2 regions of the Dactylosporangium maewongense genome follow, and region 1 is predicted to be linked to the other one. Evidence: riboswitches for the same ligand, from Rfam matches in the RefSeq annotation. Region 1 holds a riboswitch; the other holds the start of a gene.
What was found. A riboswitch is a leader RNA that binds a small molecule or an ion and turns the genes downstream of it on or off. The one in region 1 is predicted to bind S-adenosylmethionine.

Region 1 (14,975 bases):
TGCAGTTCATGCTGGCGCCGTTCCACCCGGGCGCCGACCCCATGCACGACGGCCAGCCCGACCGCGCCCCGCAGGTCCTCACCAACTCCTGGGGCTGCCCCTCCGTCGAGGGCTGCGACACCCGCTCCCTGCGCCACGCCGTCGACGCCTTCGCCGCCGCCGGCATCTTCTTCGTCGCCGCCGCCGGCAACACGGGCCCCGGCTGCGCCACCGTCACCGACCCCCCGGCCAACTACGCCGCCACCTTCACCATCGGCGCCGTCACCAGCACGTCGCAGGTCGCCTCCTTCTCCAGCCGCGGCCCCACCCCCGACAACCTCCCGAAGCCCGACCTGATGGCCCCCGGCGCCGCCGTCGTCTCCGCCCTGCCGGGCGGCGGCTATGGCGCCCTGAGCGGCACCTCCATGGCCACCCCACACGTGGCGGGCGTGGTCGCCCTGATGTGGGCGGCGAACCCCGCCCTCATCGGCAACATCGAACAGACCCGCGCCATCCTCATCCACACCACCCAGCCCGTCGACATCTCCACCTCTTCCTGCGGCCCCACCGACACCGCGGGTGCCGGCCTCGTCGACGCCCTGGCCGCCGTCACCGCCGCCACCGCCACCGCCACCCACCCGACCCCTTAACCCCGCAGCCCCCACCGCTGCTCGACCTTCCCCTGCGGCCCTCCACCACCGCCCTCGCCAACACACCGGTCACGCCAACCAACCTCTGAACCTGCCGTCCACCGCTCCTCGGCTTCCCCTGCGGCCCCTTCGACACCGGCCACTGAACCAACCCCTAGCCGGACGCCACCCACCGCTTCACGGTCTTCCCCACGGCTCCGCCGACGCCGCCAGCGCAGGCCTCGCCAACACACCGCCCAACCAACCCTTAGCCCGAGGCTGTCCACCGCTCGTCCGTCTCTCCTACGGCTCCCCCGAAACCGGCCTCATCGACGCACCGGCCACCGCCACCACCCGATCAACCCCTTGCCCGCGGCCCCTCCGATACCGCAGCGCCGGCCTCGCCGACACCGGCCACCGCCGATCACCCACCGATCCCCAATTGACCTGCGCCCCCGTGCAACAGCGCGGACGCCGGCCTCGCCGACGCATCGACCACCGCCGTCGTTGCCACCCAAACCAACCCTTAGCCTTCGAACCCCTCCGGCGCTGCGGCGCCAGCCTCGCCGATACACCGGCCTCCATTACCCAACCAATCCCTGAGATCCGGACGCTGCCTACCGCTCCTCGACCTCCCAATGCGGCCCGTCCGACACCGCCGACACCGGTCTCGCGGACACTCCAGCCGCCGTTACCGAACCAACCCCTCACTCGACTCCACCCACCGCTTTACGGCCTCCCCCTGCGGCTCCGCCGGCGCCGGCCTCGCCGACACACCGGTCAATGGCACCGACCGACCAAACCCTCAGCCCGACGCCGCCCACCGCTCATCGGTCTCTCCCCACGGCTCCGCAGAAACCGGCCTCATCGACGCACCCGCCACCGCCACCACCCGACCACCCTTTGCCCGCGGCCCTCCGACACCGCAGCGCCGGCCTCGCCGATACACGGACCGCCGCCACCCAACCAATCCCTCAACCCGCCACTGCCTGCCGCTCCTCGGCCTCTCCCGGCCTCTCCCTTCAGCCCCTCCGACACCGCCGATGCCCACCTCATCGACGTCACCCGCCGAACCCCTTAACTTGCGCCCTCTTCCAACACTGCGGACGTCGGCACACCGGCCACCGCCGCCGCTGCCACCCAAACCGATCCCTTGACCTTCGGACCCTCCAACACCGCGGCGCCGGCCTCGCCGATACACAGCCCGCCGTCACCCAACGCCGCGCACCGCTCCACGGTCTCCCACTGCGGCTCCGCTGACACCGCCGGCGCCAGCCTCGTCGTCGTGCTGGCCAGCCCTCAACCTGCCGCTTTCTCCGCGCCTGTCCAGCCTCCGCGGTATCGGTTCGCATCGGCGGAGGCCCCGACACGGGCGGCGGGTGGCTGGCGAAGCTGCGGATGGCGCGCTTTGATCAAGGTGACAGGGTCGGGGCGGTCGAACAGTTAGGTATGTTTACCAAATGATCGGTGAGTGGGTGGGTGGGCCTGAGGTGGCTCGGTTGTGTGCGGGGGCGCTGGACCTGCCGGAGGATGCCCGGGAGGCGGAGGAGCTGGTAAACCGGCTGGCGGCGCCGCCTGAGGGGCGGGTCGCCGTGCGGCTGGTGGAGCTGGACGACGCGGGGGACGCGGTCGGCGTGGTGTTCGGGTCGATCAGCGACAGGGACCCAGCGCTCGGGCACATCGAGCTGCTTGCGGTGGAGCCCGGGCGGCGGCGGGAGGGGATCGGCAGCGGGTTGCTGGCGGCGGCGGAGCGGCGGTTGGCGGAGGTCGGGGCGCGGAGGATCCGGATCGGGGGCAACCCGCCGTGCTACGCGTGGCCGGGGATCGACGTGCGGTACACGCCGGCGGTGTGCCTGGCGGAGCGGGCCGGGTACCAGCGGACCGACACCGCCTGGAACATGACGGCCGACCTGAGCCAGGTGAGCGCGACGCAGCAGGCGGACGAGGAGCGGCTGGAGAAGGCCGGGGTCAAGGTCCTGCGGGCGGGCAGCGACACGCCGGAGTGGGTGCGGGGCATCTGGGGCGACGGCTGGGCCTGGGAAGCGGCGCAGTCGATGGGGTGCTGGGTCGCGGTGAGGGACGGCGAGATCCTGGGGTTCGCGGCGTACGGTGCGAACCGCCCCAGCTGGTTCGGGCCGATGGGCACCGCGCCCGCGGCGGAGGGGCTCGGGGTGGGACGGGTGCTGCTGCGGCGGTGCCTCGCGGACCAGTTCGACGACGGGCACCTGACGGCGCAGATCGGGTGGGCCGGGCCTGTCGCGTTCTACTCGAAGACGGTCGGCGCCCGGCTCGAACGCGTCTTCTGGATCTACACGAAAGACGTACACCTGCCGCAAACGCAATAAGCGCATGAAGGGCAGGCCGTGGGTTCGCCACGATCCTGCCCCGCACACGTCGCACCAGCGCCCAGTGATCCCCCGTCATGCCACGGGCGGCCGGTGCCGTCTCAACACCCGACTCGAAGCCCCAGGGACTGGGTCAGCGGTCGGGCTGGTTGGCCCGCTTGTCCTGCGCGGTGGTCTGCTGCTCCTGCTGGAGCTTCTTTGCCTGCATGGTGGCCATGTTCGCGGTCGCCTGCTGTCCCGTGATGTCCGCGTCCGGGGTGATCATCATGTCGTCGGAACGGTCCGGGTCCATGTAGCCGAGGTCGTCTTCGCTGCGGTGCATGCCGCGGCTGTCGAAGTTGCTGTTCTTCTGTGACTTACCCATGGCTTCCCCCTCGTGTAGGCCGCTCCCACCATATGAGGACCGTTCACGTGATGCGGGCAAATTCGACATTTCGCATCTAGAGTCGTGGGGATGAGCGGTGCGATACCAGTCATCGACGGCCACAACGACCTGCCGTGGCGGCTGCGGATGCGCGGCCCGGCCGACATCGCGGGTCACGCCGCAGGGCTGCACACGGATCTCCCCCGCCTCCGGCAGGGCGGCGTCAAGGCGCAGTTCTGGTCGGTGTACGTCCCGTGCGGCATCCCTCAGTCCGAGGCCACCGTGAAGGTGCTCGAGCAGATCGACCTGGTGCACCGGCTGGTCGACGCGCACCCCGGCGAACTGGCGCTGGCGACGACCGCCGACGAGGTCGAGCGGATCAGCGAAACCGGACGGATCGCGTCGCTGCTCGGCGCCGAGGGCGGGCATTGCATCGATGACTCTCTCGGCGTTTTGCGCAGTCTGTACCGCCTGGGCGTCCGCTACCTCACGCTCACCCACGGCAAGAACACCGCCTGGGCCGACAGCGCGACGGACGAGCCCGCGGTCGGCGGCCTGTCGGCGTTCGGCGTGGAGGTGGTCCGCGAGCTGAACCGGCTCGGCATGATGGCCGACCTGTCGCACGTGGCCCCCGAGACGATGCACGCGGCGCTCGACGTCTCCACGGCGCCCGCGTTCTTCTCGCACTCCTCCGCCCGCGCCCTGTGCGACCACCCGCGCAACGTCCCCGACGACGTCCTCACCCGGGTCCGCGACACCGGCGGCGTGGTGATGGTGACGTTCGTGCCGTTCTTCCTCAACGAGACCTGCCGCCAGTGGGGCGACGAGCTCGTCCGCGTGGAGGACGCCATCCCCGCCGAGTACGGCTCCCAGGAGTTCGAACGCCTGCAGCGCGACTGGATCGCCGCCAACCCCTGCCCCCCGTCCACCGTCCGCGACGTCGCCGACCACGTGGAGCACGTCCGCGACGTCGCCGGCATCACCGCGGTCGGCATAGGCGGCGACTTCGACGGTACGGAAGTCCTGCCCACCGGCCTCCACGACGTGTCGACGTACCAGTCCCTGTTCGAGGAGCTACGGACCCGCGGCTGGTCCGACGCCGACCTGCGCCGCCTGGGCTGGGAGAACACACTGCGCGTCCTGCGCGACACCTGCGGCTGACCCGACCCCCACGCCCCCGCCATGATCGAAGGACGGATCCGGTCGTGCTGGCGGCCAGATCGGTCCTTGGATCATGGCTGGAGGACGGAGACGCCACGACGCCGTGCTGATCACGGCAGGCAAACCACAGACAAGAACGCAGCCCGGGTAACCAACCGCGGGCGAATCACCGCGGGGCCGACCAGCGCGGCGCCGAAGCATCGCCGCCGGACCGACCAAACGCCGGCGCGACAAGCCACAGGCGGAATCGCGGCCCACCGACCTGCACCACCTGGGCTGAGAGAACACGCTGCGCGTCCTGCGCGACACCTGCGGCTGACCCACCACGCCCGGCCGCCAGCCGCTACACCCCCGCCATGATCGAAGGACGGATCCGGGTAACTATTCAGGTGCCCCCCGAATCGCGCTGACCTGCGACTCCGCGAGTGCGGCCGATCAGCGGACCGACCGCGAGCCGATAGTTATGCCCGGATAAGTCACGTTTCGTCATCCACTGTGGACGGATGCATTGCTCCCGGCGCAACGCTCCGACCTGGGGGACCTCATCCGTTCGGAGTACCTGAATAGTTACGGATCCGGTCGTGCTGGCGGCCAGATCGGTCCTTGGATCATGGCTGGAGGACGGAGACGCCACGACGCCGTGCTGATCACGGCAGGCAAACCACAGACAAGATCGCAGCCCGGGCAGCCAGCCACGGACGAATCGCCGTGGGGCCGACCAGCGCCGGGGCGACAAACACCGAGCGGAATCGCGACCGGGCCGACCAACCGCCGGAGGAAGGCGGCCAACCACAGGCAGAAGAACCACGGTTGGGCCGACCAGACGCCGGAGGGCGGCCGACCACAGGCGGAATCGCCCGGTCAGAGAGGGCCCCGGTCAGACGCCGAGCGGCGGAGACGGCCCGCCGCGCAACAAACCGTCAGCGACGGGCGGGGCCAGCGGCCGACCGTCAGCGCCGGGGCAGGAGCCAGCGGCAAACCGTCAGCGCCGGGGCAGGAGCCAGCGGCAAAACCGTCAGCGGCGGGGCTGCGGCCCGCGGCAAAACCGTCAGTGGCGGGTCGGAAGTGTGTGGACAGCAAGAAGGGCAGGCCCGGAACGGGCCTGCCCTTCTTGGAAGTGCTGGACTCAGAAGTCCATGTCGCCGCCGCCGGGGGCGCCCGCGGGGGCCGGGGTCTTCTCCGGCTTGTCCGCGACCACTGCCTCGGTGGTGAGGAAGAGCGCCGCGATCGAGGCGGCGTTCTGCAGGGCGGAGCGGGTGACCTTGGCCGGGTCGATGATGCCCTCGGCCAGGAGGTTCACGTAGTCGCCGGTGGCGGCGTTGAGGCCCCAGCCGGCGTCCAGGTTGCGGACCTTCTCGACCACGACGCCGCCCTCAAGGCCGGCGTTCACGGCGATCTGGCGCAGCGGCGCGTCAAGGGCGACCTTGACGATGTTGGCGCCGGTGGCCTCGTCGCCGACCAGGTCCAGCTTGTCGAAGGCCGACTTGCCGGCCTGGACGAGCGCGACGCCACCGCCGGGGACGATGCCCTCCTCGACGGCCGCCTTCGCGTTGCGCACGGCGTCCTCGATGCGGTGCTTGCGCTCCTTGAGCTCGACCTCGGTGGCCGCGCCGACCTTGATGACCGCGACACCGCCGGCGAGCTTCGCCAGGCGCTCCTGCAGCTTCTCGCGGTCGTAGTCCGAGTCCGACTTCTCGATCTCGGCACGGATCTGCGCCACCCGGCCGTTGATGCCCTCGGCGTCGCCGGAGCCCTCGACGATGGTGGTCTCGTCCTTGGTGATGACGACCTTGCGGGCCTTGCCGAGCAGGTCGAGCGACGCGTTCTCCAGCTTGAGACCGACGGTCTCGGAGATGACCTGACCGCCGGTCAGGATCGCGATGTCGGTCAGCATGGCCTTGCGGCGGTCGCCGAAGCCCGGGGCCTTGACGGCGACGGACTTGAACGTGCCACGGATCTTGTTCACGATCAGGGTCGCGAGGGCCTCGCCCTCGACGTCCTCGGAGATGATCGCGAGGGGCTTGCCGGACTGCATGACCTTCTCCAGCACGGGGAGGAGGTCCTTCACCGCGGAGATCTTCGACTCGACGATGAGGATGTACGGGTCGTCGAGGACCGTCTCCATCCGCTCGGTGTCGGTGACGAAGTACGGCGAGATGTAGCCCTTGTCGAAGCGCATGCCCTCGGTGAGCTCCAGCTCGAGCCCGAAGGTGTTGCTCTCCTCGACGGTGATGACGCCTTCCTTGCCGACCTTGTCCATCGCCTCGGCGATGATCTCGCCGACGGTGGAGTCACCGGCGGAGATCGAGGCCGTGGAGGCGATCTGCTCCTTGGTCTCGACGTCCTTGGCAAGGTTGGCCAGCTCCGACGCGACGGACGCGACGGCGGCCTCGATGCCGCGCTTCAGCGCCATCGGGTTGGCACCCGCGGCGACGTTGCGCAGACCTTCACGGACCAGCGCCTGGGCGAGGACGGTCGCGGTCGTCGTGCCGTCACCGGCGACGTCGTCCGTCTTCTTCGCGACCTCCTTGACCAGCTCGGCGCCGATCTTCTCGTAGGGGTCCTCGAGCTCGATCTCCTTGGCGATGCTCACACCATCGTTGGTGATGGTGGGCGCGCCCCACTTCTTCTCGAGGACGACGTTGCGGCCCTTGGGGCCCAGCGTCACCTTGACGGCGTCGGCGAGGGTGTTCATGCCCCGCTCGAGGCCGCGGCGCGCTTCCTCGTCGAACGCGATAATCTTGGCCATTCGGCGTTGTCCTCCTGGACACTCCGGCTACGCCTCGCGACCCACGTGGGGCCGGCGGCTCACCGCCTGCTTTCGCACCTTCAAGGACCCAGCGGGATCCTCAATGGTCGGGCCGGATGAGCCCGCGACGACCAGCCCCTCGACGCTCCCGCGCCCAGGCGCTGCACCGCCCCGACCGTTGGCACTCACCTGTTGCGAGTGCCAACTCCTGTTTAGCACTCTGGCCCGTCGAGTGCAAGCAAACCCGAGGTGACGGCCAGGGTGGTCGAAGCGTGCAAACACCTACAAATCAGGCATGAATGGCACGAACAATGGCGGAAAAGACGCAGGGCACCGTTCCTCATCAATGAGGACGGTGCCCCGGCGGGGGTGGACGAACGATCTGTCAGGCGAGGTGACGAACCTTCTCGGCCTGCGGGCCCTTCTGGCCCTGCGCGATCTCGAACTCGACGCGCTGTCCGTCTTCCAGCGATTTGTAGCCATCCATCTCGATCGCGGAGAAGTGGACGAAGACGTCCTGCCCCCCGTCGACCGCGATGAAGCCATAGCCCTTTTCGCTGTTGAACCACTTGACGGTGCCCTGTGCCACGGTGCACTTCCTCTGCTTTCGGTCCCTCTTCGTACTCCGGCTGGCTGTGGGGACCAGCCTTGAGGTCCTCGGCCGGCACGCCGGGCCATGAGCGTGGCACCGGCGCGAGGATCGACGACCGAAACGGACGGTACACGAGATAACCCGAGACCCGACAGCCCCAAATCGGACAGCAAGGTCACGGTTCATGCGCACGCAAAAGGTTTCCGATGGGACCTTTCTTGAGCGGTCCGACAAATGCCAGCGCATCGTCAGGCGTCGAATCGTACCGGTAAAGAATAAGCAAAATGTCAGACGAATGTGGATGGAAGCGCCGATCTTGCGGTTGTGCCAGGAAGCCGTGACTGGAACCACGCAACCGCCCACAACCGCAAGATCGGCCTACTTCCGCACTGCTTCCGTGCCCGCGGAAGGTGCGGACGTCAACTCGCGGAGCTTCCGCAAGGGTGACAGAACGAGCGGCACCACCGATACCAGCATTCCGGCGCATGCCACCCAGATGGTCGCGTGCACGCCGATGGCGGTGCCGAGCACGCCGCCGACGAGCCCGCCGATCGGCATCGTGCCCCAGACGATGAACCGCATCGTGGCGTTCATCCGGCCGAGCAGGTCGTCGGGCGTGATCGTCTGCCGGAAGCTGACCTGAGTCACGTTGTAGACCACGACGCCGATGCCGAAGACGATGCTGCCCGCCGCCGCGAGCCACAGCCGCCAGTCGTCGCGCGCGAACGGCACCAGCAGCTCGCCGAGGGACGCGGCGAGCATCGAGATCCACATCGCCGGCCCCTGCCCGAACCAGCGCACGAACGGCCCGACCAGGAACGCGCCGGCCAGCGCGCCGAGCCCGGTGACGCTGAACCACAGGCCGATGACCGCCGGCGACAGGGCGAGGTCCCGGGCGAAGTAGACGATCAGCATCGCGCCGTACATGGAGCCGAAGAAGTTGCCGGTGCCCGTGCACATGGAGATCGCCCGCAGCAGCCGGTTGCCCACGACGAACCGGAGGCCCTCCAGGATCTCCCGGCCGAGGTGCGCGTCGGGCTTGCGGGCCGGGCGCTCCTCGATCTTGCGGATCCGCCACAGGAACAGCGCCGACAGCACGTAGCTGGCCGCGTCGGTGGCGAGGGCGAGCGGGCCGCCGAGCACCTTGACCAGGCCGCCGGCGACGCTCGGGCCGCCGATCTGGGAGGTGGAGCGCACCATCTCCAGGATCGCGTTGCCCTCGACCAGGCGGTCCTTGCCGACCAGGAACGGCAGGTAGCTCTGGTACCCCACGTCGAAGAAGACCGTGCACACCCCGCAGAGCAGGCCCACCACGTACAGCTGCGGCATCCGCAACGTGTCGCTCCACCACGCCAGCGGCACGGAGGCGAGCAGGACCGCCCGCAGGAGGTCGGCGACGATCATCGTCTCGCGCCGCCGGAGCCGGTCCACGAGGGCCCCGGCGGGCAGTCCGACCAGCAGGAACGCGGCGGTCTCGCAGGCGGCCAGGACCCCGACCTCCAGCGCGGTCGCGTCGAGCGTGAGCACGGCGACGAGCGGCAGCGCGAGCAGGGTCACCTGGGTGCCGACCTGACTGATGGTGTCGGCGGTGAAGAGCAGCCGGAAGTCGCGATCGCGGAGCAGGCCGAGTCTCACGGACCCACTGTCGATGACCGATTGGGAAAAGTCAATCGTTAGACTCGGACGATGCGGCGACCAGCGACCGACGCGGAGGCCAAGGCACTCGCCTCCGGCGTCCGCCTGCGCATCATCCGGCTCTGCCTGGACCGTGCGCTCACCAACAAGGAGATCGCCGAGCGGCTCGACGCCAACCCGGCGACCGTGCTGCACCACGTCCGGACGCTGGTCGCGACGGGGTTCCTGGTGCCTCAGGAGGAGCGCCGCGGGCCGCGCGGCACGCGCGAGGTGCCCTACCTGTCGACGACCAAGTCGTGGCAGCTCAGCCTCGGCGACCAGGGCGCGGGCACCAACCGGGCGATGCTCGACGCGTTCAACGACGAGCTGGCGATGCTGGACGGTCAGGCCGACACGGTCAACTTCGCCCGGCTCGGGCTGCGGCTCACCCCGGCGGAGTGGCAGGAGCTGCAGGACCGCTTCGAGACGCTGCTCGACGAATACGCCGGCCGCGAGCGCACCCACGGCCGACCTTATTCGATCTTCCTCGCCATGTACGAGGACCGCTCACGCGACTGACGCCTGCCAGTTGGCCCACCGGTCGAGCGCGCGGAAACCCATCGCCTCGTTGATCGCGATCATGTGCGAGTTGACCTCGGCGTTGAACGTGTCGACGATCCGGACCGCCGGCTCCTGTGCGCGCATGGTCTGCAGGTTGACCAGCTTGGAGATCAGGCCGAGCCGGTGCCCCCGGTGCGCCGGGTGCACCAGGGTGATCTGCTGCCACGCGTGCCAGTCGACGGTCTTGCTCATCCGTAGCGCGCTCAACGCGACGAGCCGGCCGGTCGCGTCGTGGATGACGCCGGTCTCGTACGGGCGCGCACCGTAGCGGGCGCGCGTCTCGTACACCCGCCGCAGACGATCGGCGTCGACCTTCTCCGCCTCCAGGTCGAGGTCACCCTTCGGCGCCTCGTCGAGGAAGGAGCTGTCCAGCAGCGCCATGTCCTCGAGCAGCTCCTCGGGCGGCGTGTTGCCCCACTGGACGGTGCTGTAGCCGGCCGCCTTCGGCCGGCTCGTGGCGAGCATCCTCGCCAGCTCGGCATCGTCGGCGGTCGACAGGTCGAGCCGGCGGCGCACGTCCAGGAGCTTGTTGTCCAGGCCGAGCGCCGCGGCGAACGGCGCCGAGGAGCCGGTCGGCGCGCCACCGGCGTCGGTGATCACGCTGAAGCCCATCACCGAGGTGCGACCACGGGCCAGGCCGAAGCCGACCGCGTGCCGGAACAGCGCCCGCCCGACGCCCCGCCGCCGGTGCTCCTTCAGGACCAGCACGTCGAGGAACGATTTGTTCAGATTGTCGAATATCGGGAGATCCGCCTGTACGAGCCCGACCGCGAGACCGTCGCGATACGCCAGGAACGTGTGCCGGTCCGTGCCCGGCATCGGCAGGCGGACCCGGACCTCGTGCTCGGCCCGGCAGCTCGGTGGGAAGTCCGGCAGGTCGGCGAGGATCGCCTCGTTACCGATGGTGAAGGCCGCGTCGACCGCCGCCGGGTCATCGGCGTCCAGCTCGACGATGCTGAGGTCCTGACTCATGCCCGCCAGCGTGGCGCAGAGACGCATCGACGGACAACAGATATACGGGGACCGGTGGAAATGGTCGAGAGGACGCTCGCCAACACCTCCGGTGTTGTGGTCGCGGGCCTGGACCAGGGTCCGGGCCTCGCGGCGACACGTCCTCCCGCACCGAGCATCCTGGCGCGCGGTCCTGAGGTCGTCAAGTCCCTCGCCGGGTGGCTTCGAGACGCACGGCTTGAGCGCGGTCACACTGCGTCGCGACCGGCTCCGTCGATCGGCTGAGTCGCCCCTCGTCCAAGGAGTGAAAGCGCTCTCTCAGCCGCACCCGAGCCGACACCGTCCGTCACGGCGTCGGCGGGTTGCGCGAAAAAATCAGCCCTCAGCCGAAATGGCCCGGACCTCAGCTCACCAGCCCGGCCTCGCGGACGGACTTCAGCGAGGGCTTGACCCGGTGCGTCGGGCCGACCGTGCCGGCGACCGCATCGAGGGTCTTCAGCCCGTCGCCGGTGTTGAAGACGACCGTCTCCTTCGACGGGTCGAGCCTGCCGGTCTCGACCAGCTTCTTCAGCACCGCGGTGGTGACCCCGCCGGCGGTCTCGGCGAACACGCCGGTCGTGCGGGCGAGCAGCTCGATGCCGGCGCGGATCTCGTCGTCGTCGACGTACTCCATCCAGCCGCCGGTGCGCCGCACCGACTCCAGCGCGTAGACGCCGGCCGCCGGGTCGCCGATGTTGAGCGACTTGGCGATGCCCGTCGGCTTCACCGGGACGATCTCGTCGGTGCCCTTGTGCAGCGCCACCGCGATCGGGTTGCAGCCCGCGGACTGCGCGCCGAACACCGTCCACTCCGTGTCGGGCACGAGCCCGATCTCCACCAGCTCGCTGAACGCCTTGTCGATCTTCGTCAGCAGCTCGCCGCTGGCCATCGGGATCACGACCTGCGCCGGGATCCGCCAGCCGAGCTGCTCCGCGACCTCATACCCGAGCGTCTTGGACCCCTCGGCGTAGAACGGCCGCACGTTGACGTTGACGAACGCCGTGTCCTCGAACTCATCGGTCTCGGTCAGCTCCGAGCACAGCCGGTTGACGTCGTCGTAGGACCCCTCGATCGCCACGACGTCACCGCCGTACACAGCGCTCATGACGACCTTGCCGGGCTCCAGGTCCGACGGGATGAACACCGTCGACGGCACCCCGGCCCGCGCCGCGTGCGCGGCGACCGAGTTGGCCAGGTTGCCGGTGGAGGCGCACGAGTAGCGGGTGAACCCCAGCGCCTTCGCCGCCGTCAGCGCCACCGAGACGACCCGGTCCTTGAACGAGTGGGTCGGGTTGGCCGAGTCGTCCTTCACCCACAGCGCGCCGGTGATGCCGAGCTCCTTGGCCAGCAGATCCGCCTTGACCAGCGGGGTCAGCCCCGGGTCGAGGGTCACGCGGCTGGCGGGGTCGGTGCCGACCGGCAGCAGCGGCGCATAGCGCCAGATGTTCTGGGGGCCGGCTTCGATCTGCTCGCGGGTGACCCGGCCGAGCGCCTCGGCGTCGTAGCCCACCTCGAGCGGGCCGAAACACTCGTAACAGGCGTGCTGCGCGGCGAGCGGGAACTGGGCGCCGCAGCCACGGCAGACCAGGTGGCGGGCGGGAGAGTCGGTGAAGACGCCGAGCGTCGAGGTCATGGAGGCCTTCCTCTCATCTTTCCCAGGTGCATGGCCTTGCGCACCGGGACGGATTTGGCACCTACCGCGACCGGACTCAGCGTCGAGACGTGTCGCAGGGGTTGCCGGGGCTTCATCGGGCCGTATCCCTCTGCCCCTCTGGATGAGGTATTCAGTTGTGACGTGCTGTTCGCGTGGTTCGTATTCGAGTGTAAGGGCCGACACGGGTGCCGCTGTATGAGTCATCTCACGAGATGGACCTGACTACGGTTTCACTCATGCATCCCGACGCGGCGGACTGGTTCGCCAAGCGCACCTCGGCATGGCGCGACTGGCCCCTCGCCGACCTCTACGACCGCAAGGGCGACACCCGGATCAGCGTCGTGCTGCCGGCGCTGGACGAGGAGCCGACCGTCGCCGAGATCGTCACCGGTGCGCGCACCCTCATGCCCCTGGTCGACGAGGTCATCGTGGTCGACTCGGGCTCCGTCGACCGGACCGCCGAGGTCGCCCGCCAGGCCGGCGCCACCGTCCACCACCGCGACGACATCCTCCCCGGGACCGGCTCCCGCCCCGGGAAGGGTGAGGTGCTCTGGAAGGCCCTGGCCGTCGCGACCGGCGACATCCTGGTGTACGTCGACGCCGACCTCACCGACTTCCGGCCGCACTTCGTCACCGGCCTCCTCGGCCCGCTGCTGGACGACCCGGCCACCCAGATGGTGAAGGCCTTCTACGACCGCCCCCTCCTGGACGTCTCGGCCGGCGGCGGCGGGCGCGTCACGGAACTCGCCGCCCGCCCGCTGCTCAACGCCTACTTCCCCGCCCTGGCCGGCGTCGTGCAACCCCTCGCCGGCGAGTACGCGGCCCGCCGCTCCCTGCTGGAGTCCCTGCCCTTCGCCGCGGGCTACGGCGTCGAGACCGGCCTGCTCATCGACACCTACCGCACCGCCGGCCTGGACGCGGTCGCGCAGGTCGACCTCGGCCAGCGCACCCACGGTCACCAGGACACCGCGGCCCTGGGCCGCATGGCCGCCACGATCCTGCACACCATCCACGCCCGGGTCACCCCCGGCGCCCCGGTCTGGCCGACCCTCACCCAGTTCGTCAGGCGCACCGGCACGGTCACCCCCGCCGACCATCCGGTCGCCCACCCGGACCGCCCCCCGATGACCACGATCCCGGGCTACCAGAGGCCGCTCGCCTAGCCGTTTCCCGTCGCTGGTACGCCGTGCGCAGGCCCCGTGGTCAGAGGGGGTCGGTGGCGGGGGTGAAGCCCCAGAGCGTCGAGGTGGTGATGGCGGCGCCGGCCAGGGCGGTCAGGACGGCGAGCCACTCGGCGGCCAGGAGCCAGACCGGGGTGTCGATGACGGCGGCCGGCGGGTCGCCCGTCAGGGTGGCGACCACGACGACCACCGCGACCAGCGACAGCAGGACCAGGGTCAGCACCACGGTCAGGCGCAGGGCCCAGTGGCCGAAGGTGCGGCCGGTGGCGAAGAGCAGGGCGCAGACGGCGACCAGCGACGCGGCCGACGCCGAGGCCAGGGCGCCGATGAGGGTGAAGATCTGAGCGGTGAAGGCCTCGGCGGGGCCGCTCATCGCGTTGGAGGAGGCGACGTATGAGGTCCAGGCCGCCAGGTTGGCCTGGTCGTAGTAGAGGGTGCCGGAGAGCGCCGCGAGGCCGAGGACGAGGAGCCAGGCACCGCGGAGCGCCGAGGTTCGCATGGACCGGCACCCTACCGGTCAGTACGCGAGACGCATTCAGCTCACCACGTCTTTTCGCAGAAAGCGCCACCACGCGAGGGAGAAGAAGACGGTGGCGTAGGCGAGGGAGGCGATGCAGCCCTTCACGATGTCGTCGGTCTGCAGCGGGGTGGAGAGCAGGCCGAGCCAGGCGTCGTTGTAGTGGGTGGGCAGGAAGTTGCGGAGGTTTCCGAGGGCGGTGATCTGGTCCAGGATGCTGGACAGGATCTGCAGCAGCACCGCGCCGCCGACGGCGCCGAGCGGGGCGTCGGTGGAGACGGAGAGCAGGAACGCGAGCGAGGCCACGACCAGGAGCGACACGCACAGGTAGCCGACGATCTCCAGGAGGCGGACCACGCTCGTGCCGGCGGCGATCTCCCCGCCGATGGGGGCGTTGAGCGGGGCCCAGCCGTAGCGCAGGGTGCCGGCCAGCATCGCGGTGCCGACCAGGACCAGGACCGCGAGGAGGCAGTAGAGCAGCGCCGCGGTCACCTTGACGCCGAGCAGCCGGGCCCGCGGGACGGGCATCGCCAGCAGGTACCGCAGGCTCCCCCACGACGCCTCGCTCGCCACCGTGTC
Region 2 (14,975 bases), on a different contig from region 1:
CTGCCGGTCCCGGCGACGGCGTTCGGCAACCTCGGCGGCGGCGCCGCCCTGCACGGCACCTGCACCATGGTCCTGCGGGACGCCCAGTCCGTGATCAGCGGGCTGGTGGCGGTCCTGGAGGGCGACGCCGAGCGCCTGTGGCGCACCGCGTTCGCGTATCACGAGGCCGACCGCCTCGCCGACCAGCGCATGGGCGGTTCCCGCGGAGCGCCGGCATGACGAACGCGGGGCTGGTCATGGAGGCGGTCACCGTCGACGACCTGTGGCGGCTCGAGGCGCGGCCCGCGCTGCTCGACGCGGCGGCCGTGGTGTGGCGGCAGGTGGGGCGGGACGCGGACGCGGCGCGCACGGCGCTCGACACGGCGGCCCGGCGGCTGGTCTGGGCGGGCGACGCGGCCGACAGCTACCAGTCGCACCGGGGCCGGCTCGGCCGGGACCTGGACGCCGTGACGGGGCTGGCGCCGGAGGTCGCCTACCGGTACGAGGCGATGGCGGCGCTGCTGCGGCGGGGCCAGGACCTGCTCGACGACGCGTGGCGGGCGATCGCCGCCGTGCCGCACCGGAGGGGGCTGGACGGGGTCACGTTCAGCCCGGCGGACCCGGTGCAGGCCGCCGCGGTCGGGCGGGCCGTCACCGAGGCCGCGACGATCCGGTCGGAGATCGCGCAGGCGCTGGTCGTGCACGACGCCGCGCTTCGATCGGCACGACCGCGGTGGGCGGCGGTGGCGGCCGGTTGGAGCGAGATCGCGGCGGGGCGCGTCGAGGGCTGGCTGGCCGCGGCCGAGGCGTCGCATGCCGTCGACGTGATCGTGGCCGGCAGCGTCGTGGTGGACGCCGGCGCCGGCGACGACGTCGTGACGGTGCGCACCGAGGCCGACGGCAGCAGGATCGTGCTGGTCGGCGGGGTGCCGGTGCGCGTGCCGGCGGGTGCGCGGCTGGTCGTGCGGGCCGGGTCTGGCGACGACACCGTCCGCGTGGAGGGCGGCGGCGCGGTCACCGTGCTCGGCGGCTCGGGCGACGACACGCTGGTGGGCGGCGCCGGCGACGACACGCTGCTCGCCGGCGCGGGAGCGGACACGGTGCGCGCGGGCGACGGCGACGACCTGGTGAGCCTGGGACCGTGGCGGGGCGGCGACCAGAAGGCCGAGACGGCCGCGCTCGGCGGCGGGGACGACCGGCTCTGGGGCGGCGGCGGCATGGCGCGCGTCGACGGCGGCGACGGCGACGACCTGCTCTTCGGCGGCGACGGCGACGACGTGATCAGTGCCGGGGCCGGCGCGGACACCGTCGACGGCGGCGCCGGCGAGGACCGGCTGGCCGGCAACGGCGGCGACGACACGCTCTTCGGCGGCGACTCCGGCGACCACCTCGACGGCGGCGCGGGCGACGACCGGCTCGACGGCGGCGAGGGCGCGGACGTGCTCTACGGGCTCTCCGGCCGGGACGTCCTGACCGGCGGCGCCGGCGGCGACTACCTGGAGGGCGGCACCGGCGACGACGTCCTCGACGGCGGCGACGGCCGGGACGTGCTGTCCGGCGGGCAGGGCGAGGACACGCTGACCGGCGGGGCCGGCGACGACGTCGTCTACTCCGGTGCCGGCGCCGACGCCGTGCGCGGCGGTGAGGGCGACGACCTGCTCTACGGCCAGGGCGACGACCGGGCCGCCGGGGTCGAGCACATGACCGGGGTCGCGACATCCATGGACGCGTTCATCCGGATCGACGGCGACGCGGAGTTCGCCGAGCGGGTCCGGACGGACCTGGACCTGCTCGCCGCCTCCCCCGCCGGCCGGCAGATGCTGGCCGCGCTGCAGGCGACCGCGGTGCCGATCACCATCCGGCCGGTGGGCGACGACAACGGCTACGCCGAGCCGGGGCCGTGGCCGGTGATCCGCTACAACCCGGCGTGGGGTGCCCTGCAGGACGGCCGCCCGCCGCTGTCGACGCTGTTCCACGAGCTGGCGCACGTGTACGACTTCACGCACGGGACGGCCGACGAGCACCCGTACAACGGCGCCAGCGGACGCGATGTGGACGGTCTGGGCAACCCGGTGCTCAACCTCGAACGGCAGGCGACCGGGCTGCCCATCGACCATGACGGCGACCCCGCGACCGCCAACCGCCTCGACCCGCGGCACCCGATCGAGCTCACCGAGAACGGCCTGCGCACCGAGATGCGCCTGCCGCTCCGGGACACGTACGGCCGCCCCTAGGGCCTATGGAGGCTCAGAACATCCAGCGCGAGATCGCGTAGGCGAGGACGGCGATGGCTCCCGCGGCCGGGAAGGTGAGGACCCAGGCGACCAGGATGTTGCCGGCCACGCTCCACCGGACCGCGGAGAGCCGCTTCGTCGCGCCGACGCCCATGATCGCCGAGGTGATCGTGTGGGTCGTCGAGATCGGCACGCCCAGCCACGAGGTGGTGAAGAGCACACCCGAGGCGACCGTCTCGGCGGCGAAGCCCTGCGGTGGGTCGAGGTCGATGACCTTGCGGCCCAGGGTGCGGATGATCCGCCAGCCGCCGGAGTACGTGCCGAGCGCCAGCATCGTGGAAGAGGTCCAGAACACCCACTCGGGGATGTGGCTGGTGTTGTCCTGGTAACCGCCGGCGTACAGGGCGAGGACCACGATGCCCATGGTCTTCGCGGCGTCCTGCATGCCGTGGCCGACCGACATCGCCGCGGCCGAGGCGGTCTGCGCGTAGCGGAAGCCCTTGTTGAGCTTGCGCGGGTTGCCCTTCCGGAAGATCCACATGATGGCGATCATCGCGACGCCGCCGAGCGTGAAGCCGACCAGCGGCGAGGCCACCATCGGGATGACGACCTTCTCCACGATGCCGCCCCACAGGACGGTGGCGTCGTCGACGCCGAAGAGCATCGCCCCGAGCGAGGCGCCGACCAGGCCGCCGACCAGGGCGTGCGACGAGGAGGAGGGGATCCCGAAGTACCAGGTGATGAGGTTCCACACGATGGCGCCGACGACGCCGGCGAACACGATGCCGAGGCCGCTCATCCCGCTCGGCGGGTGGATGATGCCGCTGCCGACGGTCTTGGCGACCTGGCCGCCGAGGTGCGCGCCGGCGAAGTTGCCGAGCGCGGCCATGATCAGACCCGTGCGCGGGCTGAGCGCGCGGGTGGAGACTGAGGTCGCGATCGCGTTGGCCGCGTCGTGGAAGCCGTTGGTGTAGTCGAACACCAGTGCCACGAGGATGACCGCCAGCACCGCGATGAGCTGCGCGCTGATGTCACGACTCCTTGACGACGATGGTCTCGACGGTGTTGGCCACGTGCTCGAAGGCGTCGCACGCGGCCTCGAGCTCGTCGACGACCTCCTTCATCTTGAGCACGGTGAGCGCGTCGTACTCGCCGGAGAAGAGCCGCACGAGCAGCATGCGGTAGGCGTTGTCGCCCTCGTTCTCCAGGCGGTTGCACTCGACCCAGTACTCCTCGAGGTTCTTCATGGTCTTCAGCCGCGGCATGGCCTCGGCGGTGAGCCGGGCCTGCTGGTCGAGGACCTTGACGATCTCGTGCAGTTCGCGGGGCAGCGACGGCAGCTTGGTCAGGCCGTACAGGTACAGCAGGCTGCCGACCGCCTCGAGGTGGTCCATCACGTCGTCGAGCAGCGATCCGAGCCGGTAGATGTCCTCCCGGTCGAACGGCGTGATGAAGCTGGAGTTGATCTTCTTGTAGAGCTCGTGCGTGATCGCGTCGCTGTCGTGCTCGACCTCGACCAGCCGCTCGCTGACCGTCATCACGTCGACGCCGGGAAGCGCGAGCTCGGAGAGCAGCTCCGTGCCCTTCACCAGGTTCCCCGCCGCACGGGTGAAGAAGTCGTAGAACGAATCGTCGCTGGGACGCAGCCTCAAACGCACAGCCTGACCTCGAGACGTGAACGAAATCCGCGAGGGCCGGTTGGTCCTCGGCGGGAATGCTAGATCCCGCCGCCGACCTCGGCAGAACCGCAGTCCTGTGACCTTGTGCAGTTCATCTTCCGTTCAGCTTTTGTTCATCTTGTACGGCAGGCCGCCGAGGCTCGGCCCGATGCTTTCGCTCGCGATCGACTGGTTTGCGGAGAAATCTTGCGAGTTGGGCCCTGTGACGGCTGGCGATGAGGTCGGCGCCCGCCGCGCGCAGTTCCTGCCAGAACGCCAGGCGAACGTGCCGCGGCTCCTCGGGGACGCCGACGAACCGGATCCGGCGGCCGCCGGCGTGCGCGGCGCCGACCAGCGACCGCAGGATGTGCCGCGCCTCCGCGGGGAACTCGGGCCACTCCTCCTGCGGGTCCCAGCCGATCCGCGCGCCGAGCGCCTCGGTGACCAGCGGCGCGACGGTGACGGGCAGGCCGCCGGGCTCCAGGTCGCTGAAGCGGCCCTCCAGGAACGCGAACCGCTCGTAGGCGCCGAGCAGGTCGGCGCGGGACCAGTACGGGCCGGTGAGCACGACGGTGATCGCGCCGGGCACGACGCGGCCGCCGAGGAACGTGGTGAGCAGCTCGGCGCGCGGGCGCAGGAGGAGGTCGAGGGCCTCGTACTCCGGGCGGGCGGCCTGCAGCAGCAGCGCGGCCCGCTGCTGCGGCGCCGTCATGCGCGGCGGCGGGCCCGGCTCCGGGTCGGCGTGGACGAGCAGCAGGAACGGCTCGGCGCGGCGCGGGTGGACCCGGCCGAGCGGGCTCTCGTCGACCAGCGCCGCGAGGGGCTCCAGGACGGCCTGCTCGAAGGTCGGCGCCGGCTCGCCGTCGGGCATGGCGCAGTCCAGGCGCAGGACCGGCGGCGCGGTGTCGGTGTCGAGCCGGACGGCCACCTCGACGCCCGCGAAGCCGGCGCGGACGGCGGCCGCGACGGGGTCGGCGGGGCCGTCGACCGCCACGAGAAGGCCGTCGGCGAGGTACGGCCGGCCGCGCCGCGCCCGCGCCGCGGCCAGTGCGCCCATCGCCGCGAGGCCTACCATGCCGCTGGCGACCGTGGCCAGACCATTGCTCATCCCTAAATGGTATGTAACACGCATATCGCCCGGGTCGGAAACGCCCTGCTTGAATGGGTGTCGTGGTGGATCAGTTCAGCGCGCACCGTGACCATCTCTTCGGCGTGGCGTACCGGATGCTCGGCAGCCGGGCCGATGCCGAGGACGTCGTGCAGGACGCCTGGCTGCGGTACGCCGGGGCGGACACCTCCGGGGTCACCGACCTGCGGGCCTGGCTGACCACCGTCACCGGACGGCTGTGCCTCGACCAGCTGCGGGCCGCGAAGGTGCGCCGGGAGGCGTACGTGGGGCCGTGGCTGCCTGAACCGCTGGTGGAGCGTCTCCCCGACCCGTCGCAGGTGGACCCGGGCGAGCGGGTGTCGTTCCGGGACAGCGTGAGCATGGCGCTGCTGCTGGTGCTCGACTCCCTGACCCCCGAGCAGCGGGTGGCGTTCGTGCTGCACGACGTGTTCGCGGTGCCGTTCGCGGAGGTGGCGGCGACCCTCGGTACAACACCCGAGAACGCAAGGCAGCTGGCCTCCCGCGCCCGCCGTGCGGTCACCGACGGCGAACGCCGCCACACGACGGACCGGGCGCTGCAGGCTTCGGTGCTGACCGCCTTCACCGCGGCGGCGGCCGGCGGGGACATCGAGGCGCTGCTCAAGCTGCTCGCCCCGGACGTGGTCGCCTTCGGCGACGGCGGCGGCGTCGTGTCCGCGGCCCGGCGGCCGATTCTCGGGGCGTCCGACGTGGCCCGCTTCGTGCTGGGCCTGTACCGCCGCACCGCCGATGTGTCGATCGAGGTCGCGCTGGTCAACGGCGACCTGGGGTTGGTGGTGCACTTCGACGGGGCCGCCGCGGTCGCCGGCTTCGGGATCAGCCCGTCGGGGCTCATCACCGGGCTCTACAACCAGCTCAACCCCGCGAAGCTGTCACTGGACGAGATCTAGCCATTCGCGGTACTTGTCGCCGAACGGCTCGATGCGCTGCGAGACGGCGCCGAAGAGCCAATCGGCACTGGCCTGCGCCTCGGCGATCACGTCGGCCGGGTAGGCGTACCTGACCTGGTGCGCGGCGAACTCGTCCTCGTCGAGCAGCTCGACCGCGCCCGTGCGCCGGCGCCGGACGTCGAGGTCCAGGTCGATCATTGTGACCTCCGTCTCCTCCACCCAATGGGGGACGGTGGTGATGTCGCAGTAGATCTCGGTGCGGTGCGGTGCCGCGTTGAAGCACGCGGTCCACCAGGCCTGGCGCGGGAAGAGCAGCACGTGCGGCGCCTCGACCGGGCCGGTCCTCGTCGGTCCGCGGTGCACGATCGTGCCGGTGTCGGCGCCGACCCAGATGCCGTGGTCGTCCTCGCCGAGGATCCTGGTCTCGTAGTTCCAGTGCAGTGAACCGTCGAATTTGCGGTAGACCACCTTTGGCATGCGCCCACAGTACTGATCGTGTTGGTGCCCGCGGGTTTCTGTCGTACCGAGGCGGTAGCTTCTTGGTCGTGACTGCCACGCTTGCGACCGCTGATCTGCTTTCCGCTGCCGTCGGTGCCGTGCCCGGCGGCATGGAGCGGCCCGGGCAGCAGCAGATGGCCGAGGCGATCGCCGCGGCCGCCTCGAGTGAGGAGCACCTGCTCGTCCAGGCCGGCACCGGCACCGGCAAGTCCCTGGCCTATCTCGTGCCGTCCCTGCTGGTCGACGGCCCCGTCGTGGTGTCCACCGCTACCCTCGCGCTGCAGTCGCAGCTCGTCGACCACGACCTGCCCCGGCTCGCCGACGCGGTGGAGCCGCTGCTGCGCCGGCGCCCGACCTTCGCCGTGCTCAAGGGCCGGCACCACTATGTCTGCCTGGCGCGGCTGGAGGGCACCTCCGCCGACGAGCCCGACGACGCGCTCTTCGACGTCGGCGAGGCCCGGCCGACCCGCTGGCTCGGCGAGGCGGGGCGGATCGGCAAGCACATCGAGCGCCTCCGCGACTGGGCGATGGAGACCGAGACCGGCGACCGCGACGAGCTCGACCCGGGCGTCGACGACTCCGCATGGAAGCTGGTCTCGATGCCCGCCCGCGAGTGCGTCGGGGCGGCCCGCTGCCCCTATGGGTCGGAGTGCTTCGCCGAGGCCTCCCGCGCCCGTGCCCGCGAGGCCGACATCGTCGTCACCAACCACAGCCTCCTCGCCGTCGACATGCTCAGCGGCCGCATGATCATCCCGCCGCACAAGCTCCTCGTCGTCGACGAGGCGCACGAGCTCGCCGACCGGGTCAGCTCCGCCTCGCAGGCCGAGCTGACCCCCGAGCTGCTGGAGCGCGCCGCCCGCCGCTGCCGCCCCTATGTCGACGACGACGTCGCCGACCGGCTCATGGAGGCCGGCGACACGCTCACCGTCGCGCTCGCCGACGCCCCCGCGGGCCGCATCACCGACGGCCTGCCCACCACCCTCGGCGAGGCGCTCACGCTCCTCGACGGCGGCGGCCGCAAGGCGATCGACGCGATCGGCGAGGTCAAGGCCGACGACGCCGACCCCGTCCGCAAGCAGCAGGCCAAGACCATGGTCGCCGACCTCACCAAGATCGCCCAGCGCATCCTCTCCGACGCCGAGCACGACGTGACCTGGATCGAGCGCGACGACCGCGGCCGCCGCGCCGTGGTCGTCGCCCCTCTCTCGGTCGCCGGCACGCTCAACACGCACCTGTTCCACGAGCGCACCGTCGTCGCGACCTCGGCCACCCTGGCGCTCGGCGGGCAGTTCGACACCGTGGCCCGCTCGCTCGGCCTGCCTGTCACGGCCCCGGCGCCGGTCCCGGCTCAGCCTTCGTCGCCGGGGGCCGCCGCTCGCGACGCGGTCATGCGCGCCTCCGCCGCCCGCGACGAGGCCGACCTGGCGTGGAGCTCGCTCGATGTGGGCTCCCCGTTCGACTATGCCAAGCAGGGCATCCTCTATGTCGCCGCCCACCTGCCCCGCCCGCAGACCTCCGGCCTGTCCGAGCCGGCGGCCGACGAGATGGTCGAGCTCGTCCAGTCCCTGGGCGGCCGCGCCCTCGGCCTCTTCTCCTCCCGCAAGGCCGCCGAGCGCGCCGCCGAGGTCCTCCGCGCCCGCGCCCCCGGCATCACGATCCTTCTGCAGGGCGAGGAGGCACTGCCGATCCTCGTCCGCAAGTTCCGCACCGACCGCAACAGCTGCCTGCTCGGCGTCATGTCCCTCTGGCAGGGCGTCGACGTGCCGGGCGACGCCTGCCAGCTCGTCATCATCGACCGCCTCCCCTTCCCCCGCCCCGACGAGCCCCTCGCCGCCGCCCGCTCCGCCGCCGTCGACTCCGCCGGCGGCTCGGGCTTCGCCGCCGTCAGCGTCCCGATCGCCGCGGTCCGCCTGGCACAGGGCGTCGGCCGCCTGATCCGAGCCCGCACCGACAAGGGCGTCGTCGCCGTCCTCGACTCCCGCCTGGAGACGGCCCGCGGCTACGGCCCTTACCTGCGCGCCTCCCTCCCCCCGTTCTGGTACACCACAAAGCCCGACGTCGTCCGCGCCGCCCTCCGCCGCCTGTCCACCACCTGACGCGCCCGCTCCCCCCTCGCGGACCGCACCCCTTCGCCAGTCCCACCCAGCGCTGACAGCGGTCACGTCCGCCACCGCACCGAACCTGCCCTGCCGCCCCGTCCACCATCTGACCGCCCACTCCGCCCCCGCCCTCTCGCGGACCGCGCCCTTCGCCAGTCCCACCACCCCGACGGCGGTCACATCGGCCACCACCGGACCTGACCTGCCCCTGCCGCCCGACCGCCACCTGACCGACCACTCCGCCCCTGCCCCCACGCGGACCGCACCGCCTTCGCCGGTCGCCAGCCCACGCCGCACCGACGGCAGTCACGTCCGCCATCGCGCCGGACCTGCCTCGCATCCCGGATCGGCCTACGTCCCCGCCGGCTACCGTCCAACCGTGGCCGCTGCCGCCGCACCGCTCGACACACCAGCCGAGCCCAACAACCCAGTCCGTTGCACGACACCCACCACTGGCCAGCACTGCCGTGCCGACCGACACAGCGCCGATCGAACGATCGCCCTCCGCCGCCTGACCGCCGCTCCAGGCCTGATCAGCGCTGGGACCGGACCGCCGTCGTAGGCCGCCAGCCCCACAACCAGTCCCACCGCCAGACTCCCGACAGCGGTCACGTCCGCCGCCCCGCCGGACCTGCCTCGCATCCTGGATCAGCCCACGTGGCCGCCGGCTGCCGTCCTACCATCGCCGCTGCCGCCACGCCCCTCGACACACCAGCCGCGCCCAACAGACCCAGCCCACCGCACGACACCCACCACTGGCCAACACCACTGCCCCGGTCGACGTGCTGGCCTGGTCCAGCGACACCGCCCACCGCACCTCAGCCCGCCACCGGCCGGCGCCGCGCCGTGCCGACCGACACAGCGCCGATCGGAACGGTCGCCATCCGCCGCCTGACGGCCCGCTTCGGCCCTGACCCCCACTCGGACCGCGCCGACTTCGTGGGTCGCCAGTCCCCACAACTCCGTCCGCCTTTCTGACCGTCTGCTCCGCCCCCGACCTCCTCGCGGACCGCACCGACTTCACTCACCGCCAGCCCACAGCCAGCCATGCCCAGCAACCCCAGCCGACGGCACGGCGCCCTCCCCACCGCCTCCCAGGGCCGAGTCCAGCGGCACCGTGCTTGCAGTGCCCTTCTCCTGTGGCTGGCTTGATCCAAGGACAGGGCTGGCTGCCGGCGCGGCCAGGGCTGGACTTCGATCACCACGTCGACCGGCGCCACCTCGCTGTGGGCGGAGTGCTGCCACCTCGTTGGTGCGCCGGCCTGGTTCGAAGGGCAGGCCTGGCCGGTGGCACGAGCAGGGTCAATCCGCGGAGATGATGACCGAGTCGGGGGGTGGTTCGTGGCGGTGTTGGACCAGGTGGCGGATGCCGGTGTTGAGGACGGCTACCAGGGGGACGGCTACCAGGGCGCCGATGATGCCGGCCAGGACGACGCCGGTGGAGATGGCGACGATGACGGCCAAGGGGTGGACGGAGACGGCGCGGCCCATGATGAGGGGCTGGAGGACGTGGCCTTCGAGTTGTTGGACGGCGATGACGCCGATGAGGACGACCAGGGCGCTGATCGGGCCTTCGTCGACGAGGGCGACGAGGACGGCCACGGCGCCTGAGACGGTGGCGCCGACGATGGGGACGAAGGCGGCCAGGAACACCATTGTCGCCAGGGGGAACCAGAAGTCCACGTCGATGATGACCAGGAGCAGGCCGATGCCGAGGGCGTCGATGAAGGCGACCAGCACCGTCGCGCGGACGTAGGCGACCAGGGTGCGCCAGGCGGCCTCGCCGGCGCGGCGGATGGGGTCGCGGGCGGGGGTGGGCAGGACGCCGGTGAGGAAGAGCCAGATGCGGTGACCGTCGCGCATGAAGAAGAACGTGACGAAGAGCACCAGCAGGAGCAGCGCGAAGAACTCGATGGTGGCGGTGGCGGTGGAGACGGCGCTGTCGGTGAGGCTGCCGCGGTTGTCCTTGAGCCAGTTGGTGGCGGCGTCGAAGGTGGCGTCGAGCTGGCTGCCGTTGAGGTGCAGCGGGCCGGTGGTGAGCCAGTCCTGGATCTGGTTGACGCCGGCCGAGGCCTTGTCGGCCAGGTTGGGGAAGCCGTCGACGAACTCGCTGACGACCAGCGTGAGCACGCCCGCGACGGCGGCGAGGCCGGTGACGAGCACCAGGAACGCGGCCAGGGACGGCGGGAGCTTCACGCGGCGGCGCAGGAACTCCATCATCGGCGCGAGCAGGGCGGACAGCAGCAGGGCGATGCTCAGCGGGATGAGCACCGTGTCGAGCCGGCTGACCAGCCAGAGCAGGACCGCGAGGGCCGCCACGAGGACCAGCAGGCGCCACGACCAGGCGGCGGCGAGCCGCAGGCCACGCGGGATCTCGGCGTCGTCGCGGCTCATCGTCGACGAGTGGATCACGTCGGGCTCGGCCGGCGGTGGAGGCGGCGGCACCTCAGCCTCAGCCACTACCGCGGCGATCGCCTCGCGTTCGAGGCGGGCGTTTTCGAGACGCTGCTCGTACGCCCGCCGGAGATTGGCGCGCACCTGATCGAACCGGCCCACGAAACCCCCTGTGACTGCCTGCGAACCGACCGGACGCTTCACCGTAGTCCGGGTCCCGCGGCGATCGCACGTACCCAGGCGGTAGCGTCGCAACCGTGACAGCCCAGCCAGCCGCCGGTTACCCGCCGGCCACCACCCCGCACGTCGTGTCCGATGTGGAAGGGGGCCTGCCGATCCGGTTGCTGCACGACCGGGTCCTCGTCCGGCTCGAAGGGGCCGAGGGCGAGCGCCGGCACGCGTCCGGCATCGTGATCCCGGCCACGGCGTCGGTGGGGCGGCGCCTGTCGTGGGCCACGGCCGTCGGGGTGGGGCCCAACGTACGGTCGATCGTGGCCGGCGACAGGGTGCTGTTCGACCCGGAGGACCGCTCCGAGGTGGAGCTGCAGGGCCGCGACTACGTGCTGCTGCGCGAGCGGGACGTGCACGCCGTCGCGGCGCGGCGGGTCGAGCCGGACTCGACGGGGCTCTATCTGTAGGTGTAGGGGTAGGGGTATCCGGCGTACATCGGCGGCGGGGGCGGAGGCGGCGGCACGACGACCGGGACGGGCACGACCGGGGTGGGCGGAGCGGCGAGCACCCGGACCATCCCGTCCGGGAAGGTGATGTGGTACCTGCTGCCGTCCCACACCGCCATGGGTGCCTGCGGATCGCGCCCGACGAAGACCTGCCGGTAGGCGGCGAGCGCCGTCAGCAGCTGGCGTTCCTCGGCCAGCGCCTCCATCCGGCGGGCCGGCGTGTTGTCCAGGCCGCGGCGCATGCCGTCGCGGAGCAGGGCGAGCTTCGTCGCGTCGAACTGGAAGGCTTTCATCGCCTTGGCACCCGGGTCTCCGGCGACCCGCTTGGCCCACCGGCGGGCGGACAGCCGCCTGCCGAGCGTGCCGAGCGACGCCACCTCCGGCGGGGAGAACCAGCCGGCCCGCGCGTACTCGGTGAGCATCCGCTCGGTCAGCCTGCCCTCGGCCGCGCGCTGCCACAGCGCGAAGCCGACCATGCAGAGGAAGATCGGCATCATGACGGAGAAGTAGCCGTACAGCAGGATGATCGGCTTCGCGGCGGCGATCACCGACATGAGGTTCCACGAGCCGTGCAGCAGCATCGCGAGCAGCAGGCCGGCGAGGGGTGCGAGCCACTTGACCGCCTTCGTCGAGCTGCGCGACGCGGTGCCGAGCCCGATCGCGGTCATCGACGTGAAGAGCGGGTGCGCGAACCCGGTCATCAGGATGCGCACGATGAAGATGCCGACGAGTGCCGCCGCGCCCTTCACCGCGCCGCCCTGCTCGGCGGTGTCGGCGTAGCCCTTGTACCCGAGGTACAGGATGTTCTCCACCATCGCGAACCCGGTCGCGGACAGCCCGCAGTAGACGATGCCGTCGATCAGGCCGGAGAACGCCCGGGGGCGGCGCCACAGCAGCAGGACCGGCCCGAGGGCCTTCATGCTCTCCTCGATGAACGGCGCGACCACGACCGCCACGATCGCGTCCGACAGGCCGAGCTTGTCGGCGAGGACCCCGCCGGCGGTGTTGACCACGAGCGCCACGCCGGTGGCCACGCACGCGCCCCAGCCGAAGACGAAGACGAGATAGCGGACGGGCTCCGGCTCGTACCGGTCGAGCCACAGGAAACAGGAGACCAGCAGCGGCACCGGGATGACGGCCGCGCCGACGCCGATGACGAGGGCGGTCCATCCGCCGCTGAAGCCGAAGAACGCCAGCAGCGCGACGCCGCACGCCGCGATGCCGCCCATGACGCCGATGAGCGTCCAGAGGCGGCGGCGGTCGGAGCGCTTGGCGGGCGGCGCGGCGGCCAGGGCGAGGGCCGCGGTCGGGTAGCGCTGCTCGCCGGTGTCGGGGGCGGCGGCCTCCGTCACGTTGGGCACGACGTCGCCGCCGGCCGCGTCCCACCCCTGCGGCGCGGCCAAGCCGGCGGCCGGGCCGGCCGCACCACCAAAAGTGCCGCCTGTAGCTCCGCCTGAAGCACCGGCCGATGCGTCGGGCCCCTTGTCCAGGGCGACCGGACCGCCGCTGGACGGGACCGGACCGCCGCTCGACGGGGCAGGTACGGGGATCGGAGCTGCCCAGGGTGACCGTTCCTCGGGCGCGGCAGAGGCGGCCGCTGGTCGTACATCACCCGACGACGGCAACAAGGTGGCGTCACGGTTACCCGGATCCTGAGGCGTCCCAGTCGGCGGGAGATCGGTCATGGGCCAACCATATCCGCGCTACGGTGAGACCAGGTCATGAGTGCCAGCGCTGAAGCCCCGGCTTGCTGGCCGGCAACCCTCGCGTTCGCGGCGGGGTGCCCCGGGTGATGACACGGTCCGGCACGCGGTGTGTCCGGGCAAGCGCGAGCGGAGGACTCTGCCATGTCCACGATCCTGTCCCCCGGTGACGTGAAGCTGCGCGACGGCCGCAGCGTCGACTTCGCCAACCTCGACATCGCCGCGACCGCCCCGTGCCTGCGGGCGGTCGCCGACGCGGTCGCCGAGCTCCTGCCGTTCTACGGCAGCGTCCACCGCGGCGCCGGCGCGCTCTCGGAGCGGTGCACGCGGGAGTACGAGCAGGCCAGAGAGACCGTCGCGGACTTCGTCGGCTGCCGCGACGGCGACACGGTCGTCTTCACCCGCAACACCACCGACGCCCTGAACCTGCTGGCCAGGGCGGTGCCCGAGGGCACGACGGTGCTCACGTTCGACGGGGAGCACCACGCCAACCTGCTGCCGTGGCAGCAGAGCCTCCACCTGGACGCGCCGCGCTCGCCGCAGGAGGCGGTGGAGTTGCTGGAGTGGGCGCTGCGCCGGCAGCCGTGCGGCCTGGTCAGCGTCACGGCGGCGAGCAACGTGACCGGCGAGGTGTGGCCGGTGGCGGCGCTCGCCGAGGTGGCGCACCGCTACGGGGCCCGGCTGGCGGTCGACGCGGCGCAGCTCGCCCCGCACGCCCCGGTCGACCTGACCGCGCTGGGCGCCGACTACGTGGCGTTCTCCGGGCACAAGCTCTACGCGCCGTTCGGGGCCGGGGTGCTGGCCGGGCGGGCGGACTGGCTGGACGCCGCCGAGCCGTACCTGGCCGGGGGCGGCGCGAGCGCCAGCGTCGGCGACGACCTCGACGTCCGGTGGGCGACCGGGCCGGCGCGGCACGAGGCCGGCACGCCCAACCTGCTCGGCGCCGTCGCGATCGCGGCCGCGTGCCGGGCGCTCGCCGCCGCCGACCACTCCGCGGAGCGGGCCCTGGTGGCACGGTTGCGGGCGGGCCTGGCGCGGCTGCCGCACGTGGAGGAGCTGCGGCTGTTCGAGGCGGACGCGGAGCGGGTCGGCATCGTGTCGTTCGCGGTGCTGGGCGAGGACCCCGGCGCGCTGGCCACGACGCTCGGCCGGGACCACGGGATCGGGGTGCGGACGGGGCTGTTCTGCGCGCATCCGCTGACCCGGCGGCTGCTCTCGGAGGCGACGGCCAGGATCGCCCCGTCGGCGCCGGTGCCGCCCCAGGCGGTGCGGGCCAGCTTCGGCCTCGGCACCACGGAAGCCCACATCGACCGCCTCCTGGAAGCCTTGCGCCGCTGAGCCACCAGGCCCGCCGCCACGATCCCGCGGCACCGGCGGCGCCGGCGGCGCCGGCACGATCCGGTGCGGTGTCGGCGGCGCGCCGGCACCGCACCGGGTCACGGCCCGGCGGTGGCGCGGTCCAGCACGACGGAAGGGGTGAGGTCGGCGATGGTCAGCGTGCCCTCGGCGACCTCGTCCCAGGTCAGCGGGGCCGACACCGTCGGCAGGGCACCCGCGCGCAACGAGAACGGCGCGACCGTCGTCTTGAAGGCGTTGTTCTGACTCCAGTCGATGAAGACCTTCCCCGGGCGGAGCTGCTTCGCCATCCTGGCCACGATCAGGTCGGGCCGGAGGCGGGCGAGCTCCTCGGCGACGT

Region 2: it holds a riboswitch for S-adenosylmethionine, as region 1 does, so the genes downstream of both, ABD332_RS47375 (aminotransferase class V-fold PLP-dependent enzyme) here and thrC (threonine synthase) in region 1, are expected to answer to the same signal.

What each region holds. Positions count from the first base shown of each region.
Region 1 is NZ_BAAAQD010000045.1:19,037-34,011, forward strand. Features, by position in the region: gene ABD332_RS54925 (S8 family serine peptidase) at 1-629, shown strand, start outside; gene ABD332_RS54930 (GNAT family N-acetyltransferase) at 2,069-2,953, shown strand; gene ABD332_RS54935 (hypothetical protein) at 3,087-3,317, opposite strand; gene ABD332_RS54940 (dipeptidase) at 3,408-4,478, shown strand; gene groL (chaperonin GroEL) at 5,605-7,227, opposite strand; gene ABD332_RS54950 (cold-shock protein) at 7,613-7,816, opposite strand; gene ABD332_RS54955 (MFS transporter) at 8,198-9,454, opposite strand; gene ABD332_RS54960 (helix-turn-helix domain-containing protein) at 9,506-10,012, shown strand; gene ABD332_RS54965 (GNAT family N-acetyltransferase) at 10,001-11,026, opposite strand; gene thrC (threonine synthase) at 11,409-12,677, opposite strand; SAM riboswitch class I at 12,688-12,826, opposite strand; gene ABD332_RS54975 (glucosyl-3-phosphoglycerate synthase) at 12,935-13,861, shown strand; gene ABD332_RS54980 (hypothetical protein) at 13,902-14,378, opposite strand; gene ABD332_RS54985 (ABC transporter permease) at 14,415-14,975, opposite strand, start outside.
Region 2 is NZ_BAAAQD010000028.1:66,601-81,575, reverse strand. Features, by position in the region: gene ABD332_RS47430 (hypothetical protein) at 1-219, shown strand, start outside; gene ABD332_RS47425 (M91 family zinc metallopeptidase) at 216-2,213, shown strand; gene ABD332_RS47420 (inorganic phosphate transporter) at 2,227-3,243, opposite strand; gene ABD332_RS47415 (DUF47 domain-containing protein) at 3,245-3,871, opposite strand; gene ABD332_RS47410 (PI-PLC domain-containing protein) at 3,984-4,979, opposite strand; gene sigJ (RNA polymerase sigma factor SigJ) at 5,045-5,908, shown strand; gene ABD332_RS47400 (DUF402 domain-containing protein) at 5,891-6,385, opposite strand; gene ABD332_RS47395 (ATP-dependent DNA helicase) at 6,517-8,502, shown strand; gene ABD332_RS47390 (AI-2E family transporter) at 9,808-11,061, opposite strand; gene ABD332_RS47385 (GroES family chaperonin) at 11,208-11,537, shown strand; gene ABD332_RS47380 (PrsW family intramembrane metalloprotease) at 11,528-12,979, opposite strand; SAM riboswitch class IV at 13,294-13,411, shown strand; gene ABD332_RS47375 (aminotransferase class V-fold PLP-dependent enzyme) at 13,424-14,617, shown strand; gene ligD (non-homologous end-joining DNA ligase) at 14,716-14,975, opposite strand, start outside.